Regions from separate parts of the Ruegeria sp. HKCCD6647-2 genome, predicted to be linked through region 3. Evidence: riboswitches for the same ligand, from Rfam matches in the RefSeq annotation. Region 3 holds a riboswitch; each other region holds the start of a gene.
What was found. A riboswitch is a leader RNA that binds a small molecule or an ion and turns the genes downstream of it on or off. The one in region 3 is predicted to bind cobalamin.
Positions count from the first base shown of each region.

Region 1: another riboswitch for cobalamin. It lies ahead of AC2TDJ_RS12205 (DUF1636 family protein); the one in region 3 lies ahead of AC2TDJ_RS08485 (hypothetical protein).
Region 2: another riboswitch for cobalamin. It lies ahead of AC2TDJ_RS12835 (DUF1636 family protein); the one in region 3 lies ahead of AC2TDJ_RS08485 (hypothetical protein).

Region 1 covers NZ_JBWVBD010000004.1:150,223-160,197, reverse strand. Annotated here, with positions in the region: gene AC2TDJ_RS12230 (precorrin-2 C(20)-methyltransferase) at 1-668, opposite strand, end outside; gene AC2TDJ_RS12225 (precorrin-8X methylmutase) at 665-1,294, opposite strand; gene cobG (precorrin-3B synthase) at 1,294-2,433, opposite strand; gene cobN (cobaltochelatase subunit CobN) at 2,430-5,723, opposite strand; gene cobW (cobalamin biosynthesis protein CobW) at 5,730-6,785, opposite strand; gene AC2TDJ_RS12205 (DUF1636 family protein) at 6,788-7,162, opposite strand; cobalamin riboswitch at 7,256-7,460, opposite strand; gene AC2TDJ_RS12200 (NAD(P)-dependent oxidoreductase) at 7,545-8,564, shown strand; gene AC2TDJ_RS12195 (hypothetical protein) at 8,771-9,214, shown strand; gene AC2TDJ_RS12190 (DEAD/DEAH box helicase) at 9,710-9,975, opposite strand, start outside.
Region 2 covers NZ_JBWVBD010000004.1:287,516-297,490, reverse strand. Annotated here, with positions in the region: gene AC2TDJ_RS12855 (hypothetical protein) at 623-874, shown strand; gene AC2TDJ_RS12850 (FecCD family ABC transporter permease) at 1,776-2,789, opposite strand; gene AC2TDJ_RS12845 (ABC transporter substrate-binding protein) at 2,791-3,738, opposite strand; gene AC2TDJ_RS12840 (ABC transporter ATP-binding protein) at 3,757-4,542, opposite strand; gene AC2TDJ_RS12835 (DUF1636 family protein) at 4,539-4,895, opposite strand; cobalamin riboswitch at 4,998-5,205, opposite strand; gene AC2TDJ_RS12830 (xanthine dehydrogenase family protein molybdopterin-binding subunit) at 5,368-7,545, opposite strand; gene AC2TDJ_RS12825 ((2Fe-2S)-binding protein) at 7,548-8,012, opposite strand; gene AC2TDJ_RS12820 (SDR family NAD(P)-dependent oxidoreductase) at 8,048-8,887, opposite strand; gene AC2TDJ_RS12815 (SDR family oxidoreductase) at 8,926-9,741, opposite strand; gene AC2TDJ_RS12810 (AraC family transcriptional regulator) at 9,905-9,975, shown strand, end outside.
Region 3 covers NZ_JBWVBD010000002.1:503,308-513,282, forward strand. Annotated here, with positions in the region: gene AC2TDJ_RS08465 (bifunctional 2',3'-cyclic-nucleotide 2'-phosphodiesterase/3'-nucleotidase) at 1-1,063, shown strand, start outside; RNA gene ffs (signal recognition particle sRNA small type) at 1,103-1,201, shown strand; gene rsgA (ribosome small subunit-dependent GTPase A) at 1,363-2,391, shown strand; gene AC2TDJ_RS08480 (alpha/beta hydrolase family protein) at 2,421-3,281, opposite strand; cobalamin riboswitch at 3,447-3,669, shown strand; gene AC2TDJ_RS08485 (hypothetical protein) at 3,761-4,168, shown strand; gene AC2TDJ_RS08490 (protein-tyrosine phosphatase family protein) at 4,170-4,673, opposite strand; gene AC2TDJ_RS08495 (DNA polymerase III subunit gamma/tau) at 4,812-6,569, shown strand; gene AC2TDJ_RS08500 (TauD/TfdA dioxygenase family protein) at 6,659-7,528, shown strand; gene AC2TDJ_RS08505 (YbaB/EbfC family nucleoid-associated protein) at 7,758-8,102, shown strand; gene recR (recombination mediator RecR) at 8,168-8,761, shown strand; gene AC2TDJ_RS08515 (hypothetical protein) at 9,383-9,871, shown strand; gene AC2TDJ_RS08520 (ribonuclease T2 family protein) at 9,868-9,975, opposite strand, start outside.

The DNA of each region.
Region 1 (9,975 bases), on a different contig from region 3:
CAAGCTTCGGACAGCTTTGTTACCGTCTGGTTCGGCATCTGCGCGAATTCCACGATCCACGCGCGGTTATAGAGACCGGCTGTTTTCAACGCCCGTTTTACCTTGTCGATATTGCGCCCGATCTTCATCACGACCAGAGCGTCGGTCTGCGCCATACGCTCGGCCAACGTATCCTCGGGCAACGTGCCAACCAGAACTGTCAGCACGTCATCGCCCCACGTGATCGGATCTCCGGTTGCGGTCCACGCGCCTGACATTCCAGTAATCGCCGGGACGACATCAACATCAACATCATCGCGCAATCGACTGTAAAGGTGCATAAAAGATCCATAGAAGAATGGATCTCCTTCGCACAGAACGACAACTTCCTCGCCGCTTTCGGCCAGTGTCTTAAGGTGTGCGGCGCAGTCCTCGTAGAACGCGGAAAGCAATTCGTTATAGCGCGGGTCAGTCACGGGAATTTCCGTGGTTACGGGGTATTCCATTGGGAATTCCACCGCGCCACTGGGGATCATGCCGTTCACGATCTTTCGCGCCTGTCCGCTACGCCCGGGCTTGCGGAAGAATGCAATGTGGCGAGCGTTCCGCAACAAACGATCTGCGCGGACGCTCATCAGATCCGGGTCGCCGGGGCCGAGGCCGAGGCCATATATCTTGCCCGCGCTCATTCCGCACGGCTCGCAATGGCATTGATTGCCGCCACGGTGATGGCGCTGCCGCCCAGACGGCCCTTCACAATGCAGGACGGAACGGGTTGCGCTTCCCACAGGGCGTCCTTGGATTCGACCGCGCCGACAAAGCCCACCGGACAGCCGATGATGGCGGCCGGCCGGGGGCAATCGGGATCTTCCAGCATGTTCAGCAGATGGAACAGGGCCGTTGGAGCGTTACCAATGGCGACCAGCGCGCCTTCCAGCTTGGGCCGCCACAATTCCAGCGCAGCGGCCGAGCGGGTGTTGCTCATCTCAGCGGCCAAGGGGCGCACGCGTTCGTCATGCAGGGTGCAGATCACCTCGTTATCTGCGGGCAGGCGAAATCGGGTCACACCTTCGCTGACCATGCGCGCGTCGCACAGGATCGGTGCGCCGCTTTCCAGCGCAGTGCGAGCGGTCGAAACGAATCCAGGTGAGAAATGCACGAACTCCTCCAGCCCGACCATCCCGGCAGCGTGGATCATGCGGACGGCGACCTGTTCTTCGTCGGCGTCGAACCGGGCCAGATCGGCTTCGGACCGGATGGTGGCAAAGCTCTCCTTGTAGATCGCCGCGCCATCGGTTTCGTATTCATAGGGCATCAGGTGAAGTCCATGGTCATGAGTGTTTCGGGGTCGAGCCCGCGCTGGCAGGGCTCATCCCCCGCGCGGCCCTGTTTGACAAGATCAAATCGACCGTTCTGGCCAACCAAAGTGACATCGGCAGACCCCATTCGGGCGCATCCCTTGGCGCAGCCGGAGACATGAAGGCTGCCGGGAACACACGAGGCCAATACGCGAGCGATCTCGCGCGTTTCCACCTGCGCCTGCGGGCAGAACGGAGCGCCGGGGCAGGCGTCGGTGGTCATCAGCGGGTCGGTGCCATCCGTGACAAAATCCGGAGCGGGTAACGCCGCCCCGCCTTCCAGCAGGATCAGTCGCCACGGGGTGACCCGCAGGGCCAAGGCGCCACTGTCATTCATCAGATCGTAGAGCTTTCGTGCGGGCAATTGTCCAAAGGCCGCACCGTAGAACGTGCCCAGATCACAGTTGCCGGGTTCCAGCGGCGTACCAACCGCGCCCGGCGCACCACCTTGCCATTCCTTCGGAAGTCCGTGCGTTGCAACAGCCCGGGCCATGCGGCGGGTGTCTTCTGTGAAGTTATCGGCAAACCAATTTGCCAGCGCAATCAGGTGGTCGACGGCTTCGTCTTCGGTGACGAGTCGTCCGGTTTTGGACCCGTCCGCGCGCAGGACCATGCCGTCGGGGGCCATCTCCAACCGGATATCTGCAGAGTCCGCTGCCAAAAGTCGCGCAGGGCCAGTGTCGATGGCAAAGCCGAATTTGGCCGGTAGAGCGGGCAGTTCTCCCAGGCGATCAATCAGTTCCTGCGCCAGCCGGGCGGTTAGGTCACCCGTCTGATAGAGTGGTGAGACCAGAATATTGCGCCGCACTTCAATACCGGCTTCGGCATCCAACAGGTTTAGCGCGGCAAGTTCCTGCAGCAACGCCTGATGGTCAGTTTCTTTCACGCCACGCAGTTGCAAATTGGCGCGGTTGGTCAGGTCAATAGTGCCGTTGCCGAACTGTTCCGCCAAGTCACACAGTCCAAGTGTCTGCGCGGCAGTGAGGCGCGCTAGTCGGGGTCGTACCCGTACTACCAGCCCGTCGCCCGACATCATCGGTCGGTGTGCGCCGGGGCACCAGCCCTGGACGATGGGTTCTTTTTTCAGGGCGCTCATCCCAGCCCCTCCAGATTGGCGCGGATCGAATTGCTGCGCGTGTTCCACAACCCCGCCTCCAGCAGAGCGCGGAACCGGTCCTGCATAGCTTGGTAAGCTTGCGGGTTTGCCTCTTGCAGGAAGGCGTCCACTTCTGCGTCTCCCAACGTTGCGTCATGATAGAGATCAAAAAGATGCGGCGCGACCGTGCCGGACAGATGTGCGAACGAGGCCATGTGATCCAGCGTCGCCGCGATTTCGGCGGCCCCCCGGAACCCATGCCGTTGCATGCCTGCGATCCAGCCGGGATTGGCGGCGCGAGCATGGACAACACGACTGATCTCTTCAGGCAGCGTACGGGCGCGCGGATTTTCCGGATTGGTATTGTCCAGATGATAAAGCTGCGCAGTGCCGCCGGTGATCTTCTTGGCGGCCGCGAACCCGGCCTCATGCGTGGCATAGTCATTGGCCAGCAGCAGGTCGGTCTCGGTCAGATCCTGCAGGTGCACGAAGCTGTCCGCATTTGTGACACGCTGAGTGATGCCGTCGACATCCTGCGCGATTTGCTCTCCTTCGATGGCGAAGGAACTGGCCTCAAGCCAAGCTTGCCCGGCCTGTTCGCGCGCTTCGTCCGTGTAAGTTTCGGAAAGGTGCGTCATGTTCAGGCCATAGCTGCCCGGTGCTGGGCCAAAGACCCGCACGGCGGGGGCCTGCCCGGCATAGGGGTTCCAGTCCGGTGCCTCGTCACGTTCGGACAAGGCCCGTACCGCCTGACCAAACAGCGCCGAAAGTGTCGGGAAGACGTCCCGGAACAGACCCGAGACCCGCAGGGTCACGTCCAGGCGCGGGCGGCTGAGGTCGGTGATCGGCAGCACCTCGATGCCGGAGACGCGCTCTGAGCCCTTGTCCCAGACGGGTTTGACGCCCAGCAGATGCAGCGCCATGGCGAACTCCTCGCCTGCCGTGCGCATGGTGGCCGAGCCCCACAGATCGATGATCAGCCCCTTGGGATAGTCACCTTCCTCCTGCAGGTGGCGTCGGACCAGTTCCTCGGCCAGTTTCACGCCCTGCGTATAGGCAGCACGGGTCGGAACTGAGCGCGGGTCCGTTGTATAGAGGTTTCGCCCTGTGGGCAGCACATCCGACCGCCCGCGATAGGGTGAGCCCGAGGGACCGGCTTCGATCCGTTTTCCGGCCAGCGCATTGATCAGGGCGCAGCGCTCGGCATGGGCCGAAGGAGCTGGGTTGAAATTACCGGTCACATCGGGGACGCGGCCAAAGATGTGCAGACCATCGCCGAACTGGCTTTCCTTGATGTCGCAGACAAAGCGGTCGATGCGGGTGATTGCCTCGGCGGTGCAGGTGGCCTGGTCGAGGCCCAGATCGTTCTCCAGTCCGATGGCCTGCGCCTCATCCCGGATATCCGCCTGCAGCCGGTCTCGGCGCTTGGGGTCCAGCCCGTCGGCGTTCGAGAATTCATCCAGCAGCGATTCCAGCCGCACCATTCGGTCCGGCGTTCCGCTTTCCTTCATTGGGGGCGGGATATGGCCCAGAGTGACCGCGCCGATCCGGCGTTTGGCCTGCGCGGCCTCGCCCGGGTCATTGACAATAAACGGGTAGATCACCGGCAGGTCGCGGATCAGCGCTTCGGGCCAGCATTCGTTGGACAAAGCGACCGACTTGCCCGGCAGCCACTCCAGCGTACCATGGGCACCGATATGGATCAGAGCGTCCGCGCCGAGGCCCTTGCGCAGCCATAGGTAGAAGGCGACATAGCTGTGGCGCGGGGTGCGCGACAGGTCGTGGTAGTCGTCATCCCGCAGCTCGGGCGTGCCGCGTTCGGGTTGCAGCGCGACCAGAGCGTTGCCGCGACGCAGGGCGGTGAAGTGGAAGGCACCGTCGATGAAAGAGGGGTCGTCTTCCGGTTCGCCCCAGACGGTTTGCAGGTCGGTCCGCAATTTCTCGGGCAGGTCCGCCAGCTCGGTCAGGTATTCGTCCAGCGGCCACGAGATGCGGGCGTCCAGAAGTGTCTCGGCGATCGGCTCAGCCGGGGCAGTGTCATAGCCCTCGGCCTGTAGATCGGACAGCATCGCCTCGGCGGAGGCCAGCGCATCCAGACCCACCGCATGGGCCATCTGCCAGTCCTTGCCGGGATAGGTGGACAGCACCAGCGCCGGCACGTGATCCGCCTTGGGCTTGTCATGCAGGGCCAGCCAACCGGTGACGCGGTCGATGATGGCTTCGATCCGCTCGGGTTCGGCCCGGTGGGCAAAGCGGGAGTATTCCAGATGCGGATCGCGCTTTCCGGGCTCCTTGAAGGATGCGATGCCCGCCGAAATGCGCCCATCCACCTCGGGCAGCACCACATGCATTGCCAGATCGGCAGGGGAGAGGCCGCGCTCCGCCTCGGCCCAAGCCTTGCGGCGTGAGGTCGCGAGGGCAATCTGGAACACTGGCACACCCGCTGCATCCAGAGGCGATGTGCCCGTCGCGCCCTTGCCCGAGAAAGAGGTGGCATTGATAATGGCCGCAGGGGTCAGCGCCACGACTTGCTCGCGCAGCCAATCAGCAGATGCTGGCGCCTTCAAGGACGGTGCGAACAAGCCGACCGCCTCAAATCCGCGCGCGTGCAGGCTGCGGATCAAGGCTGCAATCGGGGCAGTGTCAGCTGACGTCAGATAGGCGCGGTAGAAGGTCACGAGTATGCGTTTCGCGTCGCCCGAGAAGGCCTTGTCCACCGGGATAACGCCGCGATCGGGGCACCATGCTCCGCATTCGGGCAGGGTTTTTGCCCCCATCACCGGCCCGGCATAAAGCCCCGCCGCCAATGCCATCTGCGCCAGCGCAGCCTGCGCTGCGACTTCACCACCGGTATCACACAGATGCGCCAGCCGCCGCAGAGTCGAGACGGGCAGGGTGGAATAGTCATCCAGCCGCGTATCTTCGCGCCCGTCTGCCGGCAGAACGGCCAGCGCGATGCCTTTGGCCTGCGCCAGCGCCAGAACCTGCTGAAGACCGTAGGACCAATAGGGCACGCCACCGATCAAGCGGATCAGGATGCCCTTGGCCCCCTCCAGCGTTTGATCCACATAGGTGTCGACCGACAACGGGTGTTTCAGCGCCGTCAGATTGGCCAGCCGCAGGGTGGGCATCCGCCCCTCCGGCCCGCCCCCGCGATGCCAACCCGCCGCAAAAGCGCCAAGGTCGCTGTCGGAAAAGGACAGCACCACCAGATCCGCCGGGCTCTGGCCCAGATCGGTTGGGGTCTCGGTTTCTTCTAACCCGTGGCTTTCGCGGAAGACGACGTGCATGTGTGGTTACTCGGCGGCCTCGGCAACTCCCACGAGGATATCGCGGATTGCGGCCTCTTTGATGTCGTCATGCTCGGCAATGACCACCAGTCGCGAGCGGCGCTCTTCGCCGGGTTCCCATGGGCGGTCGTACTGGTGGCGCACGCGGGCACCGACAGCCTGCACCAGCAGGCGCATGGGTTTGCCCTGGACGGCGGCATAGCCTTTGACGCGCAGGATATTCAGTTCGTTGGCCAGACGTTCGATATTGGCGACCAGTTCCGCCGGGTCGGTCTGTTCCGGCAGCTCGACGATGATGCTTTCGAAATCGTCATGCTCGTGATCGTGGTGGCCGTCGTGATGCGAGGGACGGGCATCCATGTCATCCTCGGCTGCGGCTTCCAGACCCAGAACAACGCGTACGTCCACGACGCCTTCGGCCACTTCGACCACGGGCAAGGGGCGTGGGGCCTCGGCCGCGATGATCTCTTTGGCCTTGGCGACGCCTTCCGGGCCGGCCAGGTCGGGCTTGGTCAACAGAATGATGTCTGCACATGAGATCTGATCCTCGAACACCTCGGACAGGGGTGTTTCGTGGTCGATCGAGTCATCGGCCAGACGCTGCGCGTCCACCGCTTCGACATTTGGCGCAAAACGCCCAGCGGCGACGGCCTCGGCATCGGCCAGAGCGATCACGCCGTCGACGGTGATCTTGGACCGGATATCGGGCCAATCGAACGCCTTCAGCAGCGGTTTCGGCAGGGCGAGGCCGGAAGTTTCGATCAGGATGTGATCGGGGCGCGGCTCCAGTGCCATTAGTGCTTCGATGGTCGGAATGAAATCGTCAGCCACGGTGCAGCAGATGCAGCCATTGGCCAGTTCCATGATGTTTTCCGCCGGGCAATCCGGAATTGCGCAGGACTTCAGGATGTCACCATCGACGCCAACATCGCCGAACTCATTGACCACAACGGCCAGACGCTTGCCCTGCGGGTTCTGCATCAGGTGGCGCACAAGCGTGGTTTTGCCCGAGCCCAGAAAGCCGGTGATCACGGTGACGGGAAGTTTCTCAAGAGTGCTCATTCTCAGGCTCCAATCGGGGGGATGCGCGAGGCGCAGTTTTTGCGGAAATGCTCGGGGCGCTCGCGCCATTTGACCAGGCCGTCTTCGGTGGCCAGATACTTGGTCGCGCCGTCGACGATGACGTCGACATGATCGGTTTCGTTCAGGTTTTCATAGACGAAGGTCCAGCGATCCGGTCCACCGCGCAACACGATTGAGCATCCCTGATCGCAGTTCGACAGACACTCGACCGGTTTCAGGGTAATGCCCTCGGGCAGGTTGGCCCTTTCCAGCGCCTTGTGCAGAAGGGTGCCGGGCCGTTCCGCGTCGTCTTCAATCGGCAACCCACGGCGGCACGTAGTGCAGACCAGCAGCTCGACTGGCGCCGTCTCTGTCATGTCTCTCATCCCCCCAAATCCTCTTCGCGGGGGACGGGGTTTCATGCGGGCCACGTGTGCGACATGGGCCCGACACCGGAACACCCCGCCCGGTTTCAACTTCGGGTGCTGGCAGGTCTCCCGGCTTGCGGATGTCAGAACGGTTGTTCTGTCGGATGTCCCGCCTTCCCGGCCTTGCGGGCCAGTGGCTTTGGGCACCCTCTCCGGTCACGGTCGCGGGGGCGGCTGCGTTTGACGGATAACCGCTGACGCATTCCCTTTTCATCCAAAAATGGACACCAACGGATGCGACATGCGGCACCGGTGGGCGCCTTGTCAAGCGAGTCGCACACTTCTTGTGCCTCAGGGGGTGAAAAGCGACCTGCCGGCGTCGCTGGGCGGCATGACGTATTGTGACGGGCCATGGTGCCATGGATCGCAGAATGCGAACAGGGAGCACAATAATATGAAAGTGGGTTTCATCGGACTGGGAAATGTAGGCGGCAAGCTTTCGGGTTCATTGCTGCGCAACGGTATTGATCTGACCGTGCATGACCTGAACCCGGATTTGGTTGCGGAGTTTGTGGCCAAAGGCGCGAAGGCCGCGGAAGGACCGGCCCAGCTGATGCGCGACTGTGATGCGGTGATTACCTGCCTGCCATCGCCTGCGGCGTCGGACGCTGTCATGCAGGAGATGCTGCCCGAGGTCGGACCCGGCAAGATCTGGATGGAGATGTCCACCACCGACGAGGCCGAGGTGAAACGTCTGGGTGCAATGGTCATCGAACGTGGAGGTAAGGCGGTCGACTGTCCGGTCTCGGGGGGATGCCACAGGGCGGCAACTGGCAATATCTCGATTTTTGCAGGTTGTGATCGCGAAACGTTCGAACAGATATTGCCGTTTCTGACAACGATGGGGCGGCGTGTTCTGCATACCGGCGAACTGGGCTCGGCCTCGGTATTGAAGGTGCTGACCAACTATCTGGCCACGGCCAACCTGATCACGTGCGCCGAAGCGCTGGTTACGGCCAAGGCGGCCGGGATGGACTTGGGCACGACCTATGAGGCGATCAAGATTTCTTCGGGGACGTCGTTCGTCCACGAAACCGAAAGTCAGGTCATCCTGAATGGCTCGCGCGATATTTCTTTCACGATGGACCTTGTGAAAAAGGATATCGGCCTGTTTCAGGAAGTGGCCGACCGTGCCGGGGTTCCGTTGGAAATCAATCCGGTATTGATCAAGATATTCGAGGACGGAATCGCCCGTTTTGGGGAGCGTGAACTGTCCCCCAACATTATCAAACGTCTGGAAGAGGCCACAGGGCTGGACATCCGTGCGCCCGGCTTCCCACCGGAGATGTTGGACGACGAACCCGAAGAGCCCGGATACGAGGTTATCCCGCAGAACCGGGCGGCGGGATAACAGGACGACTTTGATCGGATGCCTGCCTAAACTGCGCTATCGAAGGTAGGCATACCAAAAAATACTGCTGATGCACCCTTGGCACACAATGCGTTACTTGGCGCTTGGCCCCAGACGTAATTGATCTGATTTCTGGATTTTCGGAAATCGGCGTACTCTGTGATTTAAGTCGTTTTATTGTCTGCGGATTTTTAGGGGTGGCATAAATGCGGGTTCTCTTCAAGCAAGCGTTGGTAATATTCTGGTTGCTGTGGTGGGCCTTCGCTTTTCTGACTGATTTCATTGGCGGTTTGGAACTGTTGGGCGTGACCTCGACACCGTGGTTTGACGGTCACAACTATCCGTTCCTGAAAAAGACGCTTGAACAATTCGGAGCGTCCACGGCCGTAGATGTCACTCTGTTTGTTGGCATTATTATCTGGCTGCTATTGTCGACCTTGTTGTTCGCCGTCGCGGCAATAACGCCCTACTCAAAAAAGGATCTGTGGCTCAAACGGGTCGACGCTGCGTTTATTGTCTCGCTGGGCCTGTGGCTTGCGTTCTTTCTGTCTGATCAAACAGTTATGAACTTTGATCTTGAAGAGAACCATATGGTTCAGGGGGGCTTTCAGCTTTTGTGTTACCTGACCATTTATCTGTTGCCCGATTGAATGCGCAGAGATCGGGGCGTGATCCGTGTTGAAACGGTTTCTTCGCTGCAAGGTTGTTCAGATTTGCGCACGGATAGTTCAGGGAGAAAGTGATCCGGGCCAAGCTCTCAGATGCAATTGCACTTGAAAGGAAAATGCGACTGGCAAAGCGGATATAGTAAACGGCCGGGGCGGGTGGCTGAGTGGATGGAGGCGAGTACCGGACCCGCTACCATTTTTCTAAGCCATTGGTAGGCCTGAATAATCGGGTGCGAGGTTGAGGTCTGTGTCGCACTTCGTGTCACACTTGTGACGCACCTAGTGGTGTTTTGTCAACGTGGCAGATCGCGTCAAGGCCAGTGACGGTGGGCACTTCTTCTCTCCTAGGACGGGCCACTAAGTCCGATGGGTTCGGCAGTGGCAATCCGGTCGCATAGGGGGTACGGGGGAAGTGCCCCCACCTTGGGTAATAGATGGGGGCTCGGAAAAATGTGTCGGGTTTTTGGGTCACGTTGCCTAGGCGATGTAAACTAGTGTCTTGAGGTCAAAGAGGTCCTCGGGAACGATCTTGTGCAAGCCTTCGGCGTAACGCGCGCGCACCCACTGACCATCTGAACGGAAGGTCCAGAAGACATTGCGGTACTCGCGGTGCTGGACACGTATTTTCTCGGTGTTCCGATCTGATTGGAGCCGACCTGTCTCACCATCGTCCTTGATTTCTACCAGTGCAATAGTGTCTCGCGTGGTTCGCCCACTAACTCCGACGATGAAGTCAGGGAAAA
Region 2 (9,975 bases), on a different contig from region 3:
CCTCCTATTTAACGATACTGTTAATTAATGAATATCAAGGGGCCATTGTCAAGTTGGTGATCGTCGGGCGCCTTTCCGGTTAGAAGGTGGTGGTCCTGAACAGCAGGTGACTGGCGGGCATTTTCGCGGCGTCAAAGAACGTGGATTTCATGGCTGCGCTGCCGCACGAAATCGTGGACGCCCTGCACGGCGTGATGGAAATCGCGGTGCCGAACGTGCTGAATGTTCCGCAATTTCATTGTCCTACTGACCCATTGCAAATGGAATACCCCGGCAGCTGCCGAAGGAACTATATGGCTCTACAGGGATAGGTCGAGCGGGTTCAACTCCTCTCCGTGCCGGCGTGCAGTTGGCAAGCGCATCTGCCCATTCAGATGCGGGCGAGCCTCCCGAACTGTTTCTCCTCCCCTTTTCGTCGGGACCTGAATTTGAAGGAATAAAGATGATGGAAGAAAGACATTCGGCCCGGTGACGGTGGAACATCTGAATGACCGGGGCCACCGCCCGGTAAGAAGTTCCCGGTCCTGATGGCCCGCGCGAATGAGATGCGGACCAAACGGTTTGGGGCGGTACGCATACGGCAGATGCCTGAGGCGAGACCCCACTGACCGCTGCAACCCTAGTGCTGCGTCAGCACAGAGAAGTGGCGCTTCACGCAATTACCGACGCAACGCACTCGGATGAAAAGGACAACATCTCGAAAGCTCAGGAAACCACGACTGCTCCGATGCAGCCTCCGACTGTCGGGGTGTCTTCCATCATGCCGGATTCCTGCCTGGACGGGCCGGTTGGTGCAAAACCAGTTGGTGTTGTCGCTGTGGCGCGTAATGCGATCCATTCGGCGATGCACGCGGTTGATATCTGTTGCGCATAACGACCACTGATCTGGGAGAGGCTGATCCCAGTGCAGTTTTGCATGCCGCACAGACGGTGACGCAATTTGGACCGGGCGGACGCGCTCGGGGGGGGTAAGAGGTTCACAACCACGCTGAAGCTGCTGGATGCGTTCCGCGAAAACCCGTTTGTGACAACCCTAGATCACTGCGCATGGTGCCGGTCGGAACCATTCACGGTCTGAACACAATCGCCGGATGGGGTCGGTGACAACCGAGCAGAAGTTGAAAGCCCAAACCGAATGGCTGATATCCGGTTCTATGCCGGCCCAGTAGATGCGGCAGAGCCGCCCTTCAGCTACTAATCCGCAGAGAGCGTCGTGTCACAGATATGGTCCTACGAAATTGCCGAGATCGAGGATTATGTCGACCCGTATGGATGCATCATGGCCGGAGATGTTCCGCCGTTCTGGAAAAACAGAATGAAGGGGCGGCGACAGCCGAATTGCTCCGCCGCGAAAGCCGTCGCAAATAAATGGAAAGCTGGGGTCGCGCGCAAATCAGCAAGTTTGCGCGCGATAAATTTCTTGAAATGATTCATTTTAGGTTCAAATATGCGAATGCGACACGAATTTTGTATTACCTCTGTTGTGTCGCGGCCCGCTGGACCGGTTGGGCCGCCTCCCGACTATCTTAGTGAGTGGTGATAGTCGGGAGGCTTTTTGCTGAAGTTCTAAGACAAGATCGACAGGTGCGGGGGCGGTTTAGCGGCCCCGGTCAATTTGAATAGTCGAGCAGGGCAACGTCGAACGCTTTGTAAGCGCTTTCGCAGCTCGAGGAATCCCGTCGACCTGCCTTCTTTCTTTGGTGAACACTTGGAGTGAGCCTGCCCTCTCAGGCTTCATCAGCTTCAGCAACAATAACACCAATTCTATTGAAGACTCACTTCTGAGCCTTTGCTGTTCGAAACAGCAGAATAAACACGAAAACTGATCCGATCGATGTCGTCACAATCCCTACAGGCAGTTCCTGCGGCGCAAGCAGTAACCTGCTGAGGATGTCCGATCCCGTCAGCAGCGCTGCGCCGACAATCGCAGCGGTTGGTAGAAGTTGGCTGTGCAATGTTCCGGCGATACCTCTTGCGATGTGCGGTACCATCAAGCCGACAAAACCAATCACTCCTGCGACCGAGACGAACACTGCTGTTGCAAGGGCGGCCGTGAAGAACATGCGGAACCGCAGGCCCTGCACCGGTACACCAAGCGTCGCGGCCGTCAGATCGCCTGTCAGCAATGCGTCCAACCAGCGGCTGCGATACAGCGAATAGGTCAGGATCAACACCAGACCGGCGCAAACCAGTGGGAAGGTCTCCCAACGGGCCAGGCCCAGCCCACCAAGCATCCAGAAGATGACCGAATGGGCCGCGCGGCTATCGCCTGCGAATATCAGATAATTGGTGATGGCGGAGAACAGGAAAGACACCGCAAGCCCTGCGAGGATCAGCTTTTCCGGCGCGCTTGTACGCAGCCCATGCACCAGCGCCAGCACGATCCCGGACGCTACGAGCCCCCCGCAGAAGGCGGCCAGCGGCAAGGTCCAGAACCCCAAAATATCACCGGTTACTGTGATGACAAACACGGCCCCGGCTGCGGCGCCCGAGGACAGGCCGAAAAGAAACGGGTCGGCCAGATCGTTGCGCGTTGTGGTTTGCAGGACCACGCCAACGATCCCCAGCCCAGCTCCGATCACCGCAGCGAACATTGCGCGCGGCAGACGCAGGTCGAACACGATCCGATGAAGAGGCGTCATTTCTCCGTTGGCTAGCCCGGTTCCCAAAAGAACCGCGTTGAACGCGTCTGCCGCGGGGATAGGTGTGGTGCCGTAGATGGTTGAAATCAGCAAGAGGGCGGTCAATACGACCGCCCCCAGCAGAAGTGTCAGGCCCAATCGGCCCATGTTAGTTGAGGACGGGGTGCATGGCCTGCACCATCTTCGAGATCGCCTCGATATTTGCCGGTCCCGGGGTCAATTCCTCGTACCGTAGGCCAATCCAGCGCTCATTTTTCACTGCATCCGTCTGAGACATCACCGGATGATCTTGCAGGAATTTGAACGTATCCGCCGCGCCGTTGCCAGTTTGATAGTCGAGCAGCACGAGGAATTCAGGGTTGGCAGCGGCTACCGCCTCCCACGAGGTGCGGCCCCAGCTTGTGTCCATGTCATGAGTGACGTTCTCGCCACCAGCGGCAGCAATCATCGCGTCGGGGATGGCGAACTTACCAGCAGTAAAGGGTGCGTCCGCCGGCCCGTCCAGCAGGAAGACACGCGGCTTGGGAAGATCGGCCGTCTGCGCCTCGATCGCGGCGAGTTCATCTTTCCAGCCGCTCACCAACGCCTCGGCCTTATCTTCGACATGCATGACCTTGCCCAGACGCAAAACATCATCGAACAGCAGGTTCATACTGGCTTCGGGGCGGTCCTTGTCCAGATGCACGCAGCTTTCGGACAGGATCATCGTCTTGATGCCAAACGGCTCAAGCGTGTCCGGGGTCACGTCGCCGCCGGGCTTCATGCCGTAATACCAGCCTGCAAAGAACAGGTCGGGTTCGACCGCCACGAGGTTTTCAACAGTTGGGTATTTCGGCGCAAGCTCTGGGATGTCACCGCGCAGCGTGTCGAATTCCGGGCTGGTCTTGTACCATCCGGTGATGCCGGTAAGGCCGACGATCTTGTCCTGCAGACCCAGTGCAAAGGCCATGTCGGTCATGTTCATGTCGTGCACGACCAGGCGTTCGGGTTGCGACTCAAACACAAGCGGCTCGCCGCAATTGTCGACGGTGACCTCATGCGCGGCAGCGCCGCCAGCCATGGCTGTCATCAGCGCCACAGACCAGATGTTCTTCATTTCAGAGTTTTCCTTTTCTTAAGTAGAAACAGTGGTTTTTCGGATATCCAATGCCGGGATCACGCGCCCTTCATGGTGAAAGCACAGGTAATCGACGCCGAATGTGTCGCGAACCCGTTCAGGGGTCAGCACTTCGGCGACCGGTCCAAAACCGGTCAGCCGTGCGGATTTCATCAACGCCACATGCGTGGCAAATTCCGGGATCATCACCAGATCGTGGACGATCATGACCACCGTTATGCCCAGTTCGGCAACCAGAGACAGCATGCGCCCCTTGGCGTCGGGATCGAGGTGGTTGGTGGGTTCGTCCAGAAACAGCAAGGACGGATTCTGAGCCAGCGCGCGGGCGATATGAGCTCTTTGACGTTCGCCTCCCGACAACACTGCCATGCGTTTGTCTGCCAATGCGCCGAGGCCCGTCAGGTCCAGAATTCTGGACAGCTCTGCTGCATGCTCCTCTGCTGAACGATCTGGCCAGATCGGAATCTGGCCCAAGGCGACGTAATCTCGCAAAAACAACCTGCCATCCGGAAGCTCCTGCTGGCTGACAACGGCGATCATGCGGGCCCGCTCTTTGGCGGGCATATGTTTGAGACTACGCCCATTGACCTGAACATCGCCCAAACCAATCTCAACGGTTCCGCACAACAGGTTCAGAAGAGTTGTCTTTCCTGCCCCATTTGGGCCGGCGATTGCCAGAATCGCACCCTCGTCCAGCTCGAACGAGGCGCCTTGCAGCAGCACGTCACCGTTGAGCGCATAGTATTCGAGATCACGCGCAGCCAGAAAGGTCGAGGTCGTCATGAGGGCTCCTCCAATCGGATCCGGGGCAAGCGAGAAAGAGTTTTTGAAAATAACGGGCGCGGTCGGTCCGTGGCGTTGGTCCACCCATCCACGCTGTCGCGATATTGGTGTGCAAACTCGGCCAGCGCTTCCACCTCTTGCGGCGTTTGAATGCTGCCGAAGAGGTATTGCGCTTTGTCGACAGCCTGAAACCCGACGGTCGTTGGCTGTGCGCAGCCCGCCATGCAAGCAACGGTGCGAACAGCAAATCCCTCAGGAAGCCTGCCAGTCAGCGCGTTTCGAATAGCGTCAACTGGCAATTCCCCGCCACAAGTCGAGCATATCAGAAGGAAATGATCAGGTGTCTCTGGCATTGCCCGCTCCGCTTGTTGCCAAGCGTGGACAGAAGGTGCCGTTCAGGTAAACACGTATCGAACGTGCCATCAAAGCCTCCTTCCAGGACGCCCCGCCCCGGGTTGGTTGAACATCTGATGGCAGGTCTCCTGACTTGCGGGTCGATGCTTGGCCATCCTTCCCGGTCTCAAGGACCAGTGGCTGTTTGGCGTCGCTCGCCGCTTACAGTTGCGGGGGCAGTCACGGAATTGGCGCCAAATGGCAGACCTCACCGTATTCCCTTTTCATCCCTTGGGTGGACCATCGGGAACCATCACGCGTTTGAGTGCCCGAGAACGCAGGTTGCGTCAATATGGAACTTTTGAAAACACGATTTGCTGGGTGGGAAGTAATCTGTGAACCGCCAGGCAGCTAATCGTACTGGTGCAACATTGGAAATAGGCGATTGGACCCCTGCGCCGATCTAAGAACCGACCGGCGCAGGGTTAGTTGTCATACGAAGCTGACGCCGCTGCTGATCATTGGCAATTCCGTCACCCGCGGACCGGTCGCGGCGATGGCGTTGGCCAGTGCCGGAGCGGACGGCGGGGTGCCGGGTTCACCAACTCCGGTGGGCATTTCGGCGGAAGGTACGATATGAACTTCGATTGCGCCGATATCGCCGATTCTCAACGGCTCGAAATCGGGAAAGTTGGACTGGTCTACGACACCATCCGTCAGGGTTATTTCGTCCCGCATCACATGACCGATACCATACCCGATGCCACCTTCCATCTGTGCCTTGATCACGTCCGGGTTGACTGCAAGTCCGCAGTCGATGGCGCAGGTTACCTTCTCGATCTTCACCCCGTCATCGGCGTTGCCGGATATTTCCACGACTTCGGCCGCGTAGCTGCCAAAGCTTTTGTGAACGGCAATGCCCTGGTTGCGTCCCTCGGGCGCGTTGCCCCAGTTGCCCTTTTCCGCCGCCAATTTTAGCACACCGGCCAATCGCTTCTGATCATTGCCGCTGCCTTCCAGCAGGGCCAGGCGGAACTCAACCGGATCGCGACCTGCGGCACGGGCGGCTTCGTCCATCATGGTCTCCATGACGTAGGCCGTGTGGGTATGTCCGACCGAGCGCCACCAGAGAACAGATGTGGCCTTTGCCACATCGCTTAGACCGATGAACTGCCCCGGGATTTGATAGGGGTTCTCGGTCACGCCTTCGACCGAGCTGTGGTCCACGCCGTTGTGCACGATCAGGCTTTCGAACGCGGTGCCTTTCATGATCGACTGGGCGGCGATGCGGTGATCCCAGCCGGCGATGTTTCCATTTGCGTCCAGACCCACACGCACTTTATGCGCCACGGCGGGGCGGTAGTACCCACCGGTGATGTCATCCTCACGCGACCAGACCAGTTTTACGGGTCGCGAGCGGTCGGTAATCGCAAAGGCAAGCGCGGCTTCGACCTGATAGTCCGCTGTTGGTGTTGCGCGCCGCCCAAATGAGCCGCCTGCGAACACCGTGTTGATACGGATCATTTCCATTGGCAACTGAAAGATCTCGGCAAGTGCGAAATGCGGTCCGGTCGGCATCTGGGCCCCGTCATGCAGGGTGATGCCGCCGTCTTCGTTGGCTTCGATGGTACAGGTCAACGGTTCCATCGGAGCGTGTGCCAGCAGGGGGAAATAGAAGGTCTGCTCGACGACATTGTCTGCACCGTCAATCAACGCTGCTGTGGTTGTTTGGTCCGCACCTGTAACGTTGTACTCGGGATCACTGTTAACCGCGGCCAATAGCTGTTCGCGGATTTCGCCCGAGTCGCGGTTCTCGGCATTGGAGAAATCCCAATCAACGGTTATTGCCTCGCGTGCCTGAAAAGCGGCCCAGGTGGTTTCGGCGTAAACGGCAACGCCTGCCTTGTTGGGCAGGACTGCGGAACGGATGTAACCTTTGATTTCTCTGGCCGCCCCCTCGTCAAACCCGGAAGCGAGGCCGCCCATGCACGGACTACGGGCGATGACGACAACCATCTGATCCGGCAGGTGCAGATCCATCGCGTAAATCGCAGTGCCATTGATCTTGGGAGGAGAATCCTTGCGTCTGACCGCAGCATTGCCGATCAGACGAAACTCGCTGGGGTCTTTCAGGCGCGGCTCGGCCGGGGGGTCGATTTTCGCCGCAGCGGCTACAAATTCCGCAATGGGTGCCTGCCGCCCCACACCTAAGATGATGCCGTTTTCGATCGTCAACGAATTGGAGTCAGCGCCCCAGGCTTCAGCAGCGGCCCGGAGCAGCATGTCGCGCGCCGCAGCGCCGGCTTGGCGGTACTGCATGAATGAATTGGCCATTGCGGTGGACCCGCCGGTGCCCTGAAACTGTCCAAACGCCAGATTGGCATAGCGCGAAGGGTCCGACGGCGCGAATTCGTACTGGATGTCCTCGATCGACACACCCAGCTCTTCGGCGATCAGGGTGGTGAGGCCGGTCGCCGGTCCCTGACCTTTTTCGAAGTGCTTTACGATGGCAGTGACGGTGCCGTCGGCGTCAATCTTCACAAACGGGTTTAACTGCGCGGGCGCGGAACCGGCGGCCAGCGTACCATCCGGGCGAGCGCCAACATAGAGAACGGCGGCAGCGGCGGCAGCGGATTTCAGGAAGCCACGGCGTGAGGTTTTAAGGGTCATGATCAGGCCTCCATCATTTCAGATGCACGTTGAATCGCCGCTCGGATGCGTTGGTATGTGGCGCAGCGACAGGCATTGCCGTTCATGTAGTCGTCAATCTCTGCCACCGTCGGCTTGGGATTCTCGCGAAGAAGCCCGACGGCGGACATGATTTGCCCGGACTGGCAGTAGCCGCATTGCACCACGTCCAATTCAACCCAGGCCGTCTGGACTGCCTGGCCGACCTTGTCATCGGCAATCTTCTCGATGGTCGTTATCTCAGCGTCCTCGACGTCTTCGACATAGGTCTGGCAGGATCGGACCGGTTCGCCATTCAGGTGCACGGTGCAGGCGCCGCAAGCCGCGACACCGCAGCCGAACTTGGTGCCGGTCAGCTTCAATTCATCCCGGATCACCCACAACAAAGGGGTTCCGGGTTCGGCGTCGACTTGATGCGTCTGGCCATTAAGTTTCAGTGATATTGCCATGGCTTAGGGGCCTCCCCTTGGCTGAGTCGTCGGAGTCAGGTTTTTTCGAATTCGGCGAAGGCGTCGGAAAAGTCCGGATGCCATCGTGACAGGGCGGGGCGGTTTTCCAGAATATCGCCGACAGCCCAGGCCACCCGACGCTGGTCGCGTGCCGGCGGTACGTCGTTGTCGGGACACAGGATATAAAAGTCGCCCGCTGTCATGCGGCTGAGCATGTGATCCACGGTCTGCCCCGAGGTCCAGGCTGCATCGGGTTTCTCGGGCATATGGCGCGCGATCATGCCTGTATAAGTGAAGCCGGGTACAAAAAGATGTGCGGTTATTGGCGCCTTTGCTTGCCGCAGGTCATGGGCCAGCATTTCGGTCAGGACCTTCACTCCGGCCTTGGAGACATTGTATCCGGGATTGCCCGGCGGTGTGGTGATACCCTGCTTGGAGCCTGTGTTGATCACCACGGCGGGGCGCGCGGCATCAATCATACGGGGCAAGAAGGCCTGTACGCCGTTCAACACTCCAAACAGGTTCACCTCAATCATGGCACGCCAGGCTTCGGGTTCCTCCCAACTGCCCGAACGTCGGGCAATGCCTGCGTTATTCATCAGAACCGCAACCTCGCCTGCATCAAACGCCGCCTCTGCCAATGTCCGGACAGCTGCGGCATCGCTGACGTCTGTTGGAACCGCCAATACGGGTGTGTCCGACTGGGCAATGGCGCGCAGCTTCTCCGAGGCTTGTTCCAATGCATCACCCGGCAGGTCAGCGAGAACTACGCCCAGCCCGCCTTGCACAAACCGTTCAGCGGCGGCAAAGCCAACACCGCTGGCGCCGCCGGTCACGACGGCCAATCCGCCTGCTTCAAGTGCTTGTCTGTACATGATGTTTCCTCCCTGATGCAGTCTGTACCCAAGGTCTTCTAAGACCCCATACGGGCCTTGATGCCGCCAATAAATGTCTCGTCATCCTGTTCCTTGCGGGCGGTCAAAAGTGACTCGGCATCCGCTCCGGCGCGATAACGTAAACGTGGTGAGCCGTCGGTCACCGCATTGCGAATGACCCCAGCCACCATTTCCGGCTCGGAGGCCTGTGCGGCGAATGATTCCATTGCCGCCTGCATACCTGCCACGACAGGCAAGTATTCCGGCATGCTTTCATCTACGGCGAAATCAAACGACCGACCGCCGAAATCAGTGTTGATCATGCCGGGTTCCACAATCTTCACCTTCACGCCGCAGGCCGCGAGCTCGTAGTGCAATGCTTCGGACAGGCCTTCGACAGCGAACTTAGTGCCGTGGTAAAGCGTGCCCAGCGGGAATGTCATCTGCCCGCCAATCGACGAGATATTGACGATGGTTCCCGATTTTTGCGCCCGCATATGCGGCAATACCGCCTTGGTGACCGCAAGCAGGCCAATCACGTTGGTGTCGAACTGCCGTTCGATCCGTTCCATCGGAAACGCTTCCAGCGGACCGTAGGCGCCATAACCTGCATTGTTCAGAAGCACGTCAATCCGCCCGAAAGTGTCGATGGCCTGGTTCACGGCATCTGTGATGGTTTCAGGTTTGGTCACATCCAACGCGGTGGAAAGGACATTTGCCCGTTTCGCCAGACTACCGGCATTCTCTGGGTTGCGCATGGTGGCGACGACGTTCCAACCGTCTTCAGCAAACATGCTTGCAGTTGCTTTGCCGATTCCTGACGAGGCTCCGGTGATAAGTATGGTCTGCGGCATTACTCTGGCTCCGGCAATTCAGTTGCACCGAAGGTAGAGCACGCTGCCGTGAACCCTGTGCCCGATCCTCCGAATGATCTGCCTGATCCTCCGAAGCTTCGGGATTTGTGGTTCTGTGCCGGGCCCGCAACGCTTATAAACTAGGGCAACAGGAGGAACGCCGATGATACCGCAGGAGCTGATTTCAAGTGTTTCCAGCTATGTCCGCGAAAAAGGTGGACTTGGGACAGGTTC
Region 3 (9,975 bases):
CGGTAAACCGGTGGTGATGCCCGGCTTTGCCGGCTCTCATCTGGGCGTCATCGATCTGACGCTTTCCCGGAACGGCACCAAAGGTTGGCGTGTCGTCAAACCCCATGTCGAACTTCGGCCTATCTACTCTGAAAGCCACCGGGCCCCTGTGTCGGAAGACCCCGAGATGGTTCGCCTGTTTGCCAAAGGTCACAAAGCCACGCGCGCGCGCGCCGCTGAACCGGTTGGCCGCCTGTTTGCACCGGTTCACAGCTTTTTCAGTTTTTGCGCCCCTGATCGCGGTCTTGCGTTACTGGCGGCAGCTCAGGCGGCGGCGCTTCGTCCGTTTCTGGCCGGGACCGAATTGGAAACACTTCCACTCCTGTCGGCTACGGCGCCCGCCAAGTTCGGCGGTCGGGCCGGGCCGGGATATTACACAAACATCCCTGCAGGCGAGATTTCGATGCGTCATGTCGCCGATATGCACGTTTTCCCAAATGAACTGCGCGCTGTCGTGGCGACCGGGGCTCAAATCCGTGATTGGCTCGAAATGTCCGCAGGGATCTTTAATCAGGTCGGGGCGGATCGCAGCACCGTTCTGACGAATCCGCTGCGGGCAGGTCACAATTTCGACGTACTGCACGGGTTGCGCTATCAGATCGATCTGTCTCAACCTGCGAAGTATGATTTGGGTGGAAAGCTGACGGGTTCGTCGGGCGGGCGCATACGCAACTTGACGATGAAAGGTCGCCCTGTCCCTGGAAACCAAAAGTTTGTCGTCGCAACGAATAACTACCGCGCAAATGGTGGTGGGCATTTTCCGATGATTGCACAAACGATTTCAATCGAACTGCCCCCCCTGCGCGTTCAGGACATCCTTCGGGACTATCTGGCGAAACAACTGCCCGACGAGCTTTTGGCCGGCGCGCCACAGCCATTCAGTCTGACCCCCCTTGGTGGTGCAAATGCCATTTTGGAAACCGGCACGGCCGCGGAAGCTCATTTGGACGAGTTGTCAGGCTTTGCGCCCCGAGTTCTGGGCCTGAACGCCACGGGGTTTCTTCAAATCGAACTGACGCTCTGACGGGTTGTCATTTCCGGTTTGTGCGCCTATATCCATCGATGAGAGGTTGGCGCGGGCGAGCGCCTCGCCAACCTGGTCAGGTCCGGAAGGAAGCAGCCACAACGAGCCCCGCTTGGGTCGATGTCCAACCTCTCACTTATCCGAACCATCAGCCGCAGGAGGGCGTTTATGATTGTAGCAATGACCCTTCAGGCAACGCGGTTCTGATTTCACCCATCAACTCGACTGCCTGAACACATCGCCCGCAGATGCGCGTTCGCCATTTGCTGGGCTTTCTGTACCTGAACACAGGCAGACCAATGTCATTTACCCTTTCGGACCTGGGATGGTCCTCTCATTTCGCCGCGCAGCAAGCGGCACACCCTAAGTTGAATCCATTCCGCGTAACGGCGGTTCATCGTGATCGGTTGTTTGGGCACCACCCGAACAGAGAAGCAGCTTTGTTGACCGGAGGCCGCCAGACGGGCGATTTCGCGGTCGGCGATTGGGTGCTGTGCGATGCGCAAAACCGCGTTCAGCGTCTGCTGGATCGTCGCAGCCTTCTGAAGCGCCGTGCCGCCGGAACCGGGGCTGACACGCAATTGATTGCTGCAAATGTGGATGTTCTGTTCATCGTCAGCTCATGCAACGCAGATTTCAACCTTGCGCGGCTGGAACGTTACCTCGCACTGGCCCATCAGGCGGGGTGTTTCCCGGTCATCGTTTTGACCAAGGCGGATATCTGTGAAAGCGCTGAGCAATACGTGGATCAGGCGCAAGCGCTGTCCCCACTTCAGACCGTGTTGTCAGTGAACGCGTGGAACGCGCAAGACGTACACCGCGTGCTGGATTGGTGCCCGTCCGGTCAAACGGCTGCATTGGTTGGGTCCTCCGGTGTTGGGAAAACGACGCTCGCGAATGTCATGACCGGATCGCAGGACTCGACCGCCGATATTCGTGAGGACGACGCGCGCGGTCGGCACACCACAACAGCACGAGCCCTGTACCGGATGCGAAATGGTGGCTGGCTGATCGACACGCCGGGTATGCGTGCCCTTCGGTTGCTGGACGCAAAAGATGGCGTGGATGAGGTCTTTTCCGACATTGTTGAGCTGGCACAGAACTGCCGCTTTTCCGATTGCGAACACCAGACCGAACCCGGCTGCGCCGTCCTCGGCGCAGTGGACGAAGGCACCCTGAACCCTGACCGGCTGGTTCGATGGCGCAAATTGCGGCGAGAGGACATGCGCAATTCCGATACCGTGGCGCAAGCCCGTGCCCGTGATAAGGCATTCGGGAAAATGGTGCGCAATGCGACGCGCGGCAAACCCTCGCGCACCGGGCTTTGACAAGATGGGGCGCCGAGACCCGGCGTCCCTTACTTCTCGATCAATCGGGGCCAGACAGCCGCACTTCGGCGCGCAAAGACCCCGATATGACCAATGCCGGTCAGCCCAGTGTCCTGCGGGTCGATGAGGATGCGATTGGCGTCTGGTCCATAAAGATCAGCCAGCCTCCAGACCGCGTTGGGCGGAACCATTTGATCGTCGGTGAATGCGAACAGATCAACCGGTCCTCCGGCCCGGGACCAATCCACCGCGGGCAGGCTGGAACCGGTCTCGGGCACATAGCTGGATGGTGATGTGCACCACTTGCGCCACTGCCAATACACTTGCGGCGGAAGATCCGAGCCGAAGCCAAGCGCCTTGCCGGGCAGATAGCCCAGCATATGCACGGCCAACGGCGCGTGGCCATACCAGAACAACCCGGCCAGCCCGCGATAGGGCCACGGGTGATCTGACAACGTGACCAAGCCCGAGCAAACGCAGATCATTCGGTCGATCATCTCGATATCCGGCTGCAAAGGACCGAGCATTCCACCGACCGAGTGGCCGATTGTCCAGTGTTGCGCGTTCGGAAACCGTCGTCGCATCTCGGCCCGGGCCGCGGGCATATCGACCAGTGCCCAATCTGCCATTGTGACTGTCGATTCCTTCAATCGGCCCGAAAGGGAATGGCCGAAATCCCGATAATCATATGTCAGACAGGCCATACCCCGTTCGGCTGCAAGCCACTGCGCGAAATGCCGATAATAATCCCTTGGCACCCCGGTCGCGCTGTTCAGCACAACAACGGTTTGCGGGTCGGAATGCGGTAAATACAAACGCCCCGACAGCATGGCCGGCCCCGAAGGGAACCGAATATCTTCGGCAATCACCGTATACCGAGCGTCCAACATCTGTTCTCCAGCCCTAACTGAACCGATCAGTTCACTCGCTCAATCGGCCCTATCCACCCCTCCGAGTCAAGGCCGGATTAAGGTGACCAAACGTCCACTTACCGCGCTGAAAAAGTCTCGCGAACCATTGAATGGCCAATCTGCTTGACTCGGCCACACTGCAACCGCTAGCGATGCGGTGATGGTTCCCGCGCCCTCTCACGATGGCCGGGATGAAAAGGGAACGCGGTGCGGTCCACCCCGGTTGATCCGGTTGGGACCAAGTCCGCGACTGCCCCCGCAACTGTAAGCGGAGAGCGATGCCGAAACACCACTGACCGAAAGGTTGGGAAGGTCGGCAAAGCAGCGACCCGCAAGTCAGGAGACCTGCCATCAGAACTTGAAACCGAAACTCGGGCGGGGTGTCCGGGCGGGATTTGGTCGCAGTTTGCAGCCTTTCCCGATCTCTCACCCTTCGTCCCACGCGCGGAGGGCGCAGCATGATCTGGAAGACCGAGACACATCAATTCACAGCTACCATTTGCCAGCGCACCGGCAAAACCTGCCCCGCGCTCGCCCGCATGGCGCGCGCCATGGTTCAAGCCGTTGCAGCAGCAGGGCATTCGACCACGAATGAGTTCGAAATCGAAGGCAGTTCGGACCTGACACACTGCCCGCAAGGATGTTCCGCCCGCTTTCGCGCGCGACCTGACCAGGTGAGAATTTATTGCGGCGCGGATCCCGAAACCAGTTCTGACAGGTTGGATGATTACGCCGAGCTGATGTTTGGAACAGAGCTGACGTCCCTGCCCTCTCAGGCGATCAGCAACCCGCCCTGCGCATTACTGGAAGCGGTAGCACTGGCGCCCAGCCATCCGGTGCAGGCGGAAGCCTTCGCAACGGCCTGACCTATTGCGAATAAGGTGCGCGGGCGGCTCCCACGGCCCAGCGCATCTGCCCGTCAGTTTCGACGGCACAGGGGCGAATTGCGCGTAGTCGGGACAGCGCCGCCTGGGGCGCTTCACCGTTTTCCACCATCAATCGCAGAACCACCATTCCGGATCGACCACACCCGCCACGACAATGCACCAGGACCCGACCTCCGTGCGACAAAGTCCTCAGCACGGTCTTGCTAACTACCGGCCATCGCTCGACTATTTCGGCTGGTGGTGATCCGAAATCCTCGATGGGCAGATGAACCCACCGGACCCCATTGCTTTTGACGTCCTGGCCAAAACTTCCAGCTCCTCCTTGCGTCAACTCGGCCGCAGAGGTCATAGAGATTACGATGTCCGGCGCCCAGTTTCTGAGCGTGTCCAGATCGGCGGCGTAGTCTCCACCGCGCCCCGGAAGGGGTGACAATGCCAACGTGCCGCCGCCAAGCGGCAAGTCGTAGATTTCAAACTGAGCCATCGGGTTTCCAATTTCACCTTGCCGGCAGGTTCTATCCCGACCCGGCGACTTTCAAAACAAATTTCGTTCCGCCCTGCGGTGGACGCGGAGGTCGGGGCGCTCTACGCTGCGGCGTAACTCGAATCCGCCAGAGCAGACATGACCGACACGCCCAGCCCCGCCTATCAGGTTCTCGCCCGCAAGTATCGCCCGGAAACCTTTGCAGACCTGGTTGGCCAGGATGCCATGGTGCGCACGCTCAAAAACGCGTTCGAGGCGGACCGGATCGCGCAGGCCTTCGTCATGACCGGCATTCGCGGGACCGGTAAGACAACGACCGCCCGCATCATTGCGAAAGGCATGAACTGCATCGGTCCTGACGGAAATGGCGGCCCCACGACCGAACCCTGCGGAAAATGCGAACACTGCGTAGCGATCATGGCAGGCCGCCATGTCGACGTGATGGAGATGGACGCTGCCAGTCGCACCGGTGTCAACGACATCCGCGAGATCATCGACAGCGTCCGCTACCGCGCGGCTTCAGCCCGCTACAAAATCTATATCATCGACGAGGTTCACATGCTGTCGACCAGCGCGTTCAACGCGCTGCTCAAGACGCTGGAAGAACCGCCCGAGCATGTGAAGTTCATCTTCGCCACAACCGAGATTCGCAAGGTTCCGGTGACGGTTCTGTCCCGGTGCCAGCGATTTGATCTGCGCCGGATCGAACCCGAAGACATGATCGGCCTTTTGCGTAAGATCGCGGATTCAGAAGGTGCGCAGATTGCCGAGGACGCGCTGGCCCTGATCACCCGCGCTGCGGAAGGGTCCGCACGCGACGCAACCTCACTGCTGGATCAGGCCATTTCCCATGGAGCAGGAGAAACCAGCGCCGATCAGGTCCGCGCCATGCTGGGGCTTGCCGATCGGGGCCGGGTATTGGACTTGATGGACATGATCCTGCGTGGGGATGCGGCGGGCGCCCTGACCGAGTTGGGCGCTCAATATGCCGAAGGTGCGGATCCGTTGGCCGTTCTGCGCGATCTGGCCGAGATCACCCACTGGGTGTCGGTCGTCAAGATCACACCCGACGCTGCCGAAGACCCGACGGTTTCTCCCGATGAACGCGCGCGTGGCCAGCAGATGGCAGAGGCCCTGCCGATGCGTGTCCTCACGCGGATGTGGCAGATGCTGCTGAAGGCACTGGAAGAAGTCTCCGCCGCGCCAAACGCCATGATGGCCGCGGAAATGGCAGTTATCCGCCTGACCCATGTCGCGGATTTGCCAAGTCCGCAGGAACTGCTGAAACGCCTGCAAGACGTGCCTCCGCCGCCCATTGGTGGGCCCGGCGGCGGTGTTTCCGCACCGGGGAATACCGCGCCTGTGACCCAACACACGGGGCAACCTGCCTATGCTGCATCTACGACCGGAAACAGCGGAGGACCCACGGCAGCTCTGGCACAGGACGTTCAGGCCGCGCTGGCACGCTATCCCACATTCGATCATGTGGTCGAACTGATCCGCGCGAACCGGGATGGGGTCTTGCTTGAAGAAGTCAAAAGCTATCTCCGGCTGGTGGCTTATCAACCGGGCCGGATCGAGTTCCAACCCACCGAACGCGCCTCGGCCAATCTGGCTCAACGGCTCGGAACCGCGCTGCAAAGGTGGACCGGGAATAGATGGGCCGTGACCGTTGTGAACGAAGGCGGCGGCGAGACGATCTATGAGAAAGAGAACGCCGCCGAAGAAGCGCTGAAGAGCGAAGCCAAAGAGCATCCACTTGTGCAGGCCGTATTCGCTCAGTTCCCGAACGCCAAGATCACCAAAATCGAAACGCCCGAGCAACGCGCCGCCAAAGTCGAGACCGAAGCGCTGCCCGAGGTCGAAGACGAGTGGGACCCGTTCGAAGAGGATTGACCCAGCGCGCGCGCCATGTGTCGCAAATGAGGCAGATTGTTCCAGCGGACGATCGGACCCTGCCATTACGCAGATGATGGAGGAACTTGATGCACACAACACCGCTGCACCCCCGTTTCGGGTTGACCGTTCACGATGTCGATCTGCGCGCAGTCACCAAAGAAAATTTGTACCCGGAGATCAGGCAGGCATTCGAGACCCATTCGGCGCTTCTGTTCCCTGCCCAATCGATCTCGGACGAGGATCACATTCGACTGGCCGAGCTTTTCGGCCCACTGGAAAATCGCGAGGCCATGGCAGCAGGCCGTCCTCTTGAGTTTGAGGTTCCCGAACTCACCAACCAGACCAAGGACGGGCTGCGCGCAAAGGATGACCTGCGCCTGCTGGACCTGCAGGCCAACATGTTGTGGCATACCGACAGCACATTTCTGCCAACCCCCGCATTGATCAATATCCTGACCGCCAAGATCGTACCGCCCAGCGGCGGTGAGACCGAGCTAGCCTCGACCCGAGCCGCCTGGGCCGACATGCCGGAGCGTCTGCGATCCGCCCTGAAGGACGCGATCGTCTGGCATCGCCTGTCACATTCCCGGTCGAAAATCTCGACCGATTTGGCGGCTTTGCCCTTCATGACCCGATGGCCCGACCGCCCCTGGCGCGCGATCTGGCCCAACCCCGTCACGGGCGAAGACGCGCTGTTCATCGCCTCTCATGCCTTCGCGATCGAGGGGCTGGGGCATGAGGAAAGCCAGACGATACTCGAGGACGCGTTGGCCTTCTGCACGCGACCGGAATATGTGTATTCGCACCAATGGGCCGTGGGCGACGTTCTGATCTGGGATGAGCGCGCGACCCTGCACCGGGGCCGCCCGTGGGACTATGGCCACCCACGCACGCTCAAATCCATCTGCTGTTCGGTGACAGCGGCCGACGGATTGAATTCTGTTCGTGTGGTATGAACCCCTTCCGAAAACCAAACCCTCCCGCGTCCGCCACGGGCCATCGGCTGACGCCGATTCCCCTGAACGGCCTTGGGCCCGGCAGCGCGGGCAGAGCCCGCGCTGCCGGGCCCAAGGGGAGGAAAGGTCTTGCAAAAGACCTTGACGACGGGCGGGAGCACCCTCGCCCCTTGTGCCGCGCCGATGGCATCCGTATTTAGGCGGCAAACCGATTTACAGGAGACGATCGATGCTCAAAGGACTTGGCGGCTTGGGCGATATGGCCAAGATGATGAAATCCGCGCAGGATTTGCAGACAAAGATGACCGACATGCAGGAAGAGCTGAACAACATGATGGTTGTCGGCGAATCCGGGGCCGGGCTCGTCAAGGCCACCGCAACCGCAAAGGGCGAGTTGAAAGGTCTGGATATTGACCCTTCGATCTTCAACGGTGACGACAAGGAAGTGGTCGAGGACCTGATCCTGGCCGCCATCAAAGACGCGCAATCCAAAGCGACCGAACGCGCGCAGGAAGAAATGACCAAGCTGACGGAAAGCATGGGCTTGCCGAAAGACATCAAGCTTCCGTTCTGATACAAGCTCCTGACGGATCTTTGGCCGGGTAGAAATTGCCCGGCCCATTTGCAGGAGCACGCGCCTTGAGTTCGAACAGCGATATCGACAATCTGATCGACCTGATGGCCAAGCTGCCGGGCCTCGGCCCTCGCTCGGCCCGCCGCGCCGTGCTGCATCTGATCCGCAAACGCGCCCTGCTGTTGACGCCTCTGTCAGACGCCATGCAGCAAGTGGCCGTCACCGCCCGCGAATGCCTGAACTGCGGCAATGTCGGCACCACCGATATCTGTGACATCTGCGACAACGAGGCCCGCGCGACCGGAGAACTCTGCGTAGTCGAAGACGTCGCCGACCTCTGGGCGATGGAACGGGCCGGAGTGTTCAAGGGCCGCTATCACGTTCTGGGCGGCACTTTGTCGGCACTGGACGGAGTCGGGCCGGATGAGCTGCGCATTCCCCGGCTCAAGGACCGGGTGATGGCCGAGGGGATTTCTGAGGTCATCCTAGCCCTGAACGCCACCATCGATGGCCAGACCACTGCCCATTACATCGCCGATCAGTTGGAGGGGCAGGTCCGCCTGACCTCGCTGGCGCAGGGTGTGCCGATTGGGGGGGAGCTGGATTATCTGGATGATGGGACGATTACGGCAGCGTTGAGGGCGCGGAAAGAGTTGTAGGTTTGCGCCCGAGTAGGCGTTGCAAGCCTTCCCGCAAGCCACCATTATTCTACTTTGGCATTTAGCAATAAGGGCGTTTTTGCGGAAGTTCTTAACGATAGGGGCTGCGTCCTTCATCGGCGTTGTGGTCGTTTTCTACTTGCTGCTTTATCCACCGTTTCCTGTTCCGCCAGAGATTGGCCGAGGATTGCCGAGTAACTTTGCTGACGCCGACAAAGAGTTCGCTCAAAGGATCGCCTCTGAATTCCTCCTGCCATTGGACGAGCAGGAACTAATCCAAAGTTTGAAACGCAGCGGGTTTTCTATCTCCAGCGGTAACGACTATGCCTTTTTTGAGAAACAATCATTTCCCTGCTTACTTTTCTGGCGCGTTTTTTGGAAAGCTCAGGATGGAATTGTAACGGAATTGTCGCCGAGGTACGGGGGGTCATGTTTATAGAGACAGTAGAAGCGCCAGGCTCTCTTAACCCAGAGCCATCAGGTTTCTAAACTCCTTTTTCAATAAGCGAATGCCGGAAGCCGTAGAAAATAGCTGGATCACGACAGGAGAATACTCTTGGCTGCGCCTGTTAATTCAGTAACGTGGATGCCATTCCACAGTCTTTTTTCCGGAAACACTATATGACCCGCCTTCTCGCCCTCACCCTCGCTGCCTTCACCGCCACCTCTGCCCTCGCGCAAGACCTCGTCGACAAAGGCTTTGTCGAAGGATGGAACATCATGATGGACCCCGCGCTTGGGAACGGGTGTCTGATTCAGACGGTGTATCAGGACCTCTCGGTCGTGCGGTTGGGCTATGACGCGCTGGGCAATCGCGGGTATTTCGCCGTCTACAACAAGGCCTGGGGCGACATTAAACAGGGTGAGAGCTATCCGATCCGGTTCGAGCTGGACGGCAAGAGCTTTGACGCAACAGCCATAGGCTTCAATCAGCGCGACGTGCCCGGCGCGACGGTTTTCTTCACCGACCGCAGCTTCGTCAATGCGATTGCGCAGAACAAGACCCTGACCGTCTATAACCCGGCAGGCGAGGTGGTGATGGCAATTGACCTCAAGGGCACCGCCAAGGCGCTGGAATACGCCCGCGAATGCCAGAACCGGGAACTCTAACGAATCGGATCGAACAACGCGTCCTGGGCCATGCAGTCCCGGATAACGTCCCGGCCACACGGCACCGGTTCAAGGTCACGAGACAGGCATAGACGAACCTCTTC